One region of the Pseudomonas sp. DP-17 genome, then DNA from elsewhere that is predicted to be linked to it. Evidence: predicted binding sites of a transcription regulator. Region 1 holds the regulator's gene; the other holds the start of a gene.
The links. Region 1 encodes sigma-54, which starts transcription at its own class of promoters, with help from an activator protein. Its sites were predicted from a motif close to ANTGGCATNNANNTTGCTNT; they were not measured.
Positions count from the first base shown of each region.

Region 1 (3,416 bases):
CCGCCTACTTCGAACAGAAGCCGGCGCCCGACAAGCAGATCACCCAGGCCTACGGCCTGACGATCCAGTATTTCGTCTCGCAGAACCGCGTCGTGCTGATCGACCAGGCCAAGGTGATCCAGGAAGGCAACACCTTCGAAGGCGAGAAGATCGTCTATGACACCCAGCGCCAGATCGTCAACGCAGGCCGTGCCACCGGCTCCCAGGTGACCACGCCGCGGCCGCGTATCGACATGGTCATCCAGCCCAAGAAAAAGCAGGATCAAGCGCAGTAATGGCTACGCTAACCGCCCAGCACCTCGCCAAGAGCTACAAGAGCCGGCAAGTCGTCCGCGATGTCAGCATGAACATCGAAAGCGGACAGATCGTCGGCCTGCTCGGCCCCAACGGAGCGGGCAAGACCACCTGCTTCTACATGATCGTCGGGCTGGTTCGCGCCGATCAGGGCGTCGTGCGCATCGACGAGCAGGACGTCACCCACCTGCCCATGCATGGCCGCGCGCGAGCCGGCATCGGCTATCTGCCGCAGGAAGCCTCGATCTTCCGCAAGCTGTCGGTGGCGGACAACATCGGCGCCATCCTCGAGACCCGCGCCGACCTTGATCGCGCCGGTCGCCAGGAAGCCCTGGAGGGCCTGCTCGAGGAGTTCCACATCCACCATATTCGCGACAACCTCGGCATGAGTCTGTCCGGTGGTGAGCGCCGCCGCGTGGAAATCGCCCGCGCCCTCGCCAGTTCGCCGAAATTCATCCTGCTGGACGAGCCTTTCGCCGGCGTAGACCCGATCTCGGTGGGCGATATCAAGCAGATCATCCATCATCTCAAGGCCAAGGGCATCGGTGTCCTGATCACCGACCACAACGTCCGGGAGACCCTGGACATCTGCGAAACGGCGTACATCGTCAACGACGGTCAGCTGATCGCCGAAGGCAGCGCCGAGAGCATCCTCGCCAACGACCTGGTGAAGGAAGTCTATCTGGGCCACGAGTTCCGCCTGTAAGGCCCTGGACCGCGCCCTGCCTGGGCGCGGCAGCCATCACTTTCGTCCACGCGTGGCGCGGCTTGTGGGCCGCTCCGCGGCCTGGCCGGCTGCCTGCCTTTCCCTGCCGCAACCGGGTTGTAACGAAAGGTCGACAGCCCCTAGGCAAAGCGTCCAAACTCAGGCATATAATTTGCTTCCTCGCGGCGCCCCGGCGTCCGTAGTCGTGGATATGGCGCGTTTTGCGCCAGCGAACAAGGTGCCTAGTTCCAGCCATGAAACCATCGCTAGTCCTCAAGATGGGCCAGCAGCTGACGATGACTCCGCAGCTGCAACAGGCCATCCGACTGCTCCAGCTCTCGACGCTGGACCTCCAACAGGAAATCCAGGAAGCCCTGGAGTCCAACCCCATGCTGGAGCGCCAGGAAGAAGGCGAGGATTACGACAACAGCGACCCCATGGCCGACGGCGCCGAGTCGGGCGCCAACGGCAGCGCCAGCAGCTCCCAGGACAACTTCCAGGAAAGCACCACGCCCAACGCCGACAGCCTCGACGAAGACCAGTGGGCCGAACGCATCCCCAACGAGCTGCCGGTCGACACCGCCTGGGAAGACATCTACCAGACCAGCGCCAGCAGCCTGCCCAGCAATGATGATGACGAGTGGGACTTCACTGCCCGCACCACCGCTGGCGAAAGCCTGCAGAGCCATCTCCTGTGGCAGCTCAACCTGGCGCCCATGTCCGATACGGACCGCCTGATCGCCCTGAGCATCATCGACGGCATCAACGATGACGGCTACCTCGACGAATCCCTCGAAGACATTCTCGCCTCCATCGACCCGGAACTGGGCGTGGAGATGGATGAAGTGGAAGTCGTGCTGCGTCGAGTGCAGCAGCTTGAACCTGCCGGCGTCGGTGCGCGCAACCTGCGCGAATGCCTGCTGCTGCAACTGCGCCAGATGCCGACCAAGACCTGCCTGCTCGCCGAGGCCATCCGTCTGGTCAGCGACCACCTGGACCTGCTCGGCAGCCGCGACTACAGCCAGCTGATGCGCCGAATGAAGCTCAAGGAAGACGAGCTGCGCGAGACCATCGAACTGATCCAGTCGCTGCATCCGCGCCCCGGCTCGCAGATCGAATCCGGCGAAGCCGAATACGTCGTACCGGATGTCATCGTGCGCAAGCACAACGACCGCTGGCTGGTGGAGCTGAACCAGGAAGCAATGCCGCGCCTGCGCGTAAATTCTCAGTACGCAGGCCTGGTACGTCGCGCCGATTCCAGTGCCGACAACACCTTCATGCGCAACCAGTTGCAGGAGGCGCGCTGGTTCATCAAGAGCCTGCAAAGTCGCAACGAGACGCTGATGAAAGTGGCGACCCAGATCGTCGAGCACCAGCGCGGCTTCCTCGAATACGGCGAAGAGGCGATGAAACCGCTGGTCCTGCACGACATCGCCGAGGCGGTGGGCATGCACGAGTCGACCATCTCCCGCGTCACCACGCAGAAATTCATGCATACCCCGCGTGGCATCTTCGAGCTGAAATACTTCTTCTCCAGCCACGTCAGCACCTCCGAGGGCGGTGAGTGCTCGTCCACTGCGATCCGCGCCATCATCAAGAAACTGGTCGCGGCGGAAAGTCCGAAAAAGCCATTGAGTGACAGCAAGATCGCTGGTTTACTGGAGGCACAGGGCATTCAAGTGGCACGTCGTACCGTCGCCAAGTACCGGGAGTCCCTAGGAATCTCTCCCTCGAGCGAGCGCAAGCGGCTGGTGTGACGTTGATCCACGCCAAGGTGTTCCGGCGGCAGGCCCCATAACCTGCCACTTACACACGGGCAACAAGGAGAAAGCGGTATGCAAGTCAACATCAGTGGACATCAACTGGATGTGACCGACGCCCTGCGCGACTATGTCGGCGAGAAACTCGGCCGACTGGAGCGCCACTTCGACAAGATCACCAATGTTCAGGTCATCATGGAGGTCGAGAAGCTGAAGCAGAAAATTGAAGCCACCCTCCACATCGCCGGGGGCGAAGTGGTGGCCTGCGCCGAACATGAAGACATGTACGCGGCCATCGACCTGCTCACCGACAAGCTCGACCGCCAACTGATCAAGCACAAGGAAAAATACCTCGAGCGCCAGCAAGGTGTTGGTGTTCGTTAACCCCTCTCTATGATCCGACTTGAGCAAATCCTGACCCCCGGCCGTTCCCTCGTGAACGTGCCGGGCGGCAGCAAGAAACGTGTCCTCGAACAAATCGCCAACCTGGTGGCTCGCGAGCTGCCGGGTTTCGATTCCCAAGACATCTTCGACAGCTTGGTGGCCCGGGAACGCCTGGGCTCCACCGGCTTCGGCAATGGCATCGCCATTCCGCACTGCCGCCTCACAGGCTGCCAATCGCCCATCAGCGCCATCCTGCACCTTGACCATCCGGT
Region 1 covers NZ_JAKSXG010000016.1:84,831-88,246, forward strand. The annotation lists gene lptA (lipopolysaccharide transport periplasmic protein LptA) at 1-275, shown strand, start outside; gene lptB (LPS export ABC transporter ATP-binding protein) at 275-1,000, shown strand; gene MJ122_RS25660 (RNA polymerase factor sigma-54) at 1,255-2,757, shown strand; gene raiA (ribosome-associated translation inhibitor RaiA) at 2,836-3,144, shown strand; gene ptsN (PTS IIA-like nitrogen regulatory protein PtsN) at 3,154-3,416, shown strand, end outside.

Region 2 (3,416 bases), on a different contig from region 1:
CTTCAGCTCGATGTAGGCATCGATGAACTCGTCGGTGAACACGCCGCCCTTGGTCAGGAACGCGCGGCCCTTGTCGAGTTCTTCCAGCGCCTCTTTCAGGCTGCCGCAAACCTGCGGGATTTCCTTCGCCTCTTCCGGCGGCAGGTCGTACAGGTTCTTGTCGGCGGCGTCGCCGGGGTGGATCTTGTTCTGGATGCCGTCCAGGCCCGCCATCAGCAGAGCGGCGAAGCACAGGTAGGGGTTGGCAGCCGGGTCCGGGAAGCGCGCTTCGATGCGGCGGGCTTTCGGGCTGGAGACGTACGGAATACGGATCGAGGCGGAACGGTTGCGAGCCGAGTAGGCCAGCATGACCGGGGCTTCGAAGCCCGGAACCAGACGCTTGTAGGAGTTGGTAGCCGGGTTGGTGAAGCCGTTCAGGGCCTTGCCGTGCTTGATGATGCCGCCGATGAAGTACAGGGCGGTGTCGGACAGGCCGGCATAGCCTTCGCCAGCGAAGGTGTTCTTGCCATCCTTGGAGATGGACATGTGTACGTGCATGCCCGAGCCGTTGTCGCCGTACAGCGGTTTCGGCATGAAGGTCACGGTCTTGCCGTAGGCGTCGGCAACGTTGTGCACGCAGTACTTCAGGGTCTGGACTTCGTCAGCCTTGGCAACGAGGGTGTTGAACTTCACACCGATCTCGTTCTGGCCAGCGGTGGCCACTTCGTGGTGGTGAACTTCCACGACCAGGCCCATTTCTTCCAGGGCGTTGCACATGGCGGTACGGATTTCGTGGTCGTGATCGACCGGCGGTACCGGGAAGTAGCCGCCCTTGACGCCCGGACGGTGACCTTTGTTGCCGGTCTCGATGTCGGCGTCGGTGTTCCAGGAAGCCTGCTCGGAGAAGATCTTGAACATCGAGCCGGAGATGTCGGACTTGAACTTCACTTCGTCGAAGATGAAGAACTCCGGCTCCGGACCGACGAATACGGTGTCGCCGATACCGGTGGACTTCAGGTATTCCTCGGCGCGCTTGGCGATGTTGCGCGGGTCGCGCTCGTAGCCTTGCATGGTGCTCGGCTCGATGATGTCGCAAACGATGATCAGGGTCGGCTCTTCGGTGAACGGGTCGAGCACGGCGGTGCTGTCGTCCGGGAGCAGGATCATGTCGGAGGCTTCGATGCCCTTCCAGCCTTCGATGGAGGAGCCATCGAACATCTTGCCGGCTTCGAAGAACTCGTCGTCCAGCGCGTCGCGGGCGGGCATGGTGACGTGCTGCTGCTTGCCTTTGGTATCGGTGAAGCGCAGGTCAACCCACTTCACGTCATGATCTTTGATCAGTTGTTGCGACTTGTACGACATGCTGTCCTCCAGGAGGGATTAGAGCTGGGAGCTTTTTGTGCCCCAGTATCGGGTGATGCCGGCCGGAATACTCCGCCAGGGCAACCTGCCTCACAAGAGAGCAAGTTGCGTGCCAGTGCCCATAAATGGGCAGGGCCCCTGAAATCACGGGCTGTAGCAGGTGTTATAGAGAAATGCGCGATACGGGTGCACTGCTTTGGTGCCTGATCGTGGTGCGCGAGTCCATTTTGGTGCACTAAAAAGAAAGTCTCCGATTTCTGCTCAAGTCTTGAGCAATTTCGGATATAATTCCGCCCCTTTTTTTCAGTCCCATGGCAATCGCCCGATCCGCATGAAACTCATCGTCAAGGTCTTCCAGGAAATCACCATCAAGAGCCGGCCGGTGCGCAAGCGCTTCATCCGGCAACTGGCGAAGAACATTCGCACGGTGCTCCGCGACCTCGACCCCGAGCTGCTGGTCGAAGGCGAGTGGGACAACCTCGAGGTCGAGACCAAAGTCACCGACCCCAGGTCCCTGCGCGAGATGATCGAGCGCCTGACCTGCACGCCGGGCATCGGCCACTTCCTGGAAGTGCACGAGTACCCGCTGGGCGATTTCGACGACATCCTCGAGAAGTGCAAGGCCCACTTCGGCGACAAGCTGCCGGGCAAGGTCTTCTCCATGCGCTGCAAGCGCGCCGGCAAGCACCCCTTCACCTCCATAGATGTGGAGCGCTACGTCGGCGGTGGCCTGCGCCAGCATTGCGGCGCGGCGGGCGTCTCGCTGAAGAACCCGGAAGTGGAAGTGCGTGTGGAAATCCGCCATGACCGCCTCTACGTGATCCACGCCCAGCACGATGGCCTGGGCGGCTACCCGCTGGGCGCGCTGGAGCAGGTGCTGGTGCTGATGTCCGGCGGCTTCGACTCCACCGTGGCGGCCTACCAGATGATGCGCCGCGGCATGATCAGCCACTTCGTGTTCTTCAACCTCGGCGGCCGTGCCCACGAGCTGGGCGTGATGGAAGTCGCGCACTACCTGTGGAAGAAGTACGGCAGCTCCCAGCGCGTGCTGTTCGTCAGCGTGCCCTTCGAGGAAGTGGTCGGCGAGATTCTCACCAAGGTCGACGACAGCTACATGGGCGTGACCCTGAAGCGCATGATGCTGCGCGCCGCCAGTCGAGTGGCCGAGCGTCTGGAGATCGACGCGCTGGTGACCGGCGAGGCGATTTCCCAGGTGTCCAGCCAGACCCTGCCGAACCTCTCGGTGATCGACCGGGTGACCGACACCCTGGTGCTGCGCCCGCTGATCGTCAGCCACAAGCAGGACATCATCGACACCGCGACGCAGATCGGCACCGCCGAGTTTGCCAAGCACATGCCGGAATATTGCGGTGTGATTTCGGTGAACCCGACCACCCAGGCCAAGCCGTACCGCGTCGACCACGAAGAAACCAAGTTCGACATGGCCGTGCTTGACCGTGCGCTGGAGCGTTCCACCCAGATGACCGTCGACCGCGTGATCGACGAGCTGGGCAAGGACCTGTCGGTGGAAATGGTCGACGAAGTGCTGGCCGGCCAGATCGTGGTGGACATCCGCCACCCGGATGCCCAGGAAGATGAACCGCTGGCCCTCGAAGGCATCGAAGTCCTGGCCATGCCGTTCTACGCGATCAACAGCAAGTTCAAGGAACTGGACCCCAACCGCCAGTACCTCCTGTATTGCGACAAGGGCGTGATGAGTCGCCTGCACGCCCACCACCTGGTCAATGAAGGGCACACCAATGTGCGTGTTTACCGTCCGCAATAAAGGCGCGGACCAACGCCGCCAGCCCGGACTGTTCGGCGGCAGTATCCGCCACCGACCTCCCGACACATTCGGTGCGTAGGCTCACGCCCTGACCTTTTGCACCGCCGCGCCACGGCCCGGCCCCCGCTGCCGAAAACGGCAGCCGAAGATTCACTATCGAGACTGACACTGTGATCGAAAAACTGCGCAACATCGCCATCATCGCCCACGTCGACCATGGCAAGACCACCCTCGTAGACAAGCTCCTGCGCCTGTCCGGCACCCTCGACCGCAAAGAAGCGGAAAACGA
Region 2 covers NZ_JAKSXG010000017.1:103,141-106,556, reverse strand. The annotation lists gene glnA (glutamate--ammonia ligase) at 1-1,341, opposite strand, end outside; gene thiI (tRNA uracil 4-sulfurtransferase ThiI) at 1,673-3,127, shown strand; gene typA (translational GTPase TypA) at 3,298-3,416, shown strand, end outside.
Region 2: the regulator sigma-54 is predicted to act here: its motif matches at 1,439-1,458, upstream of glnA (glutamate--ammonia ligase).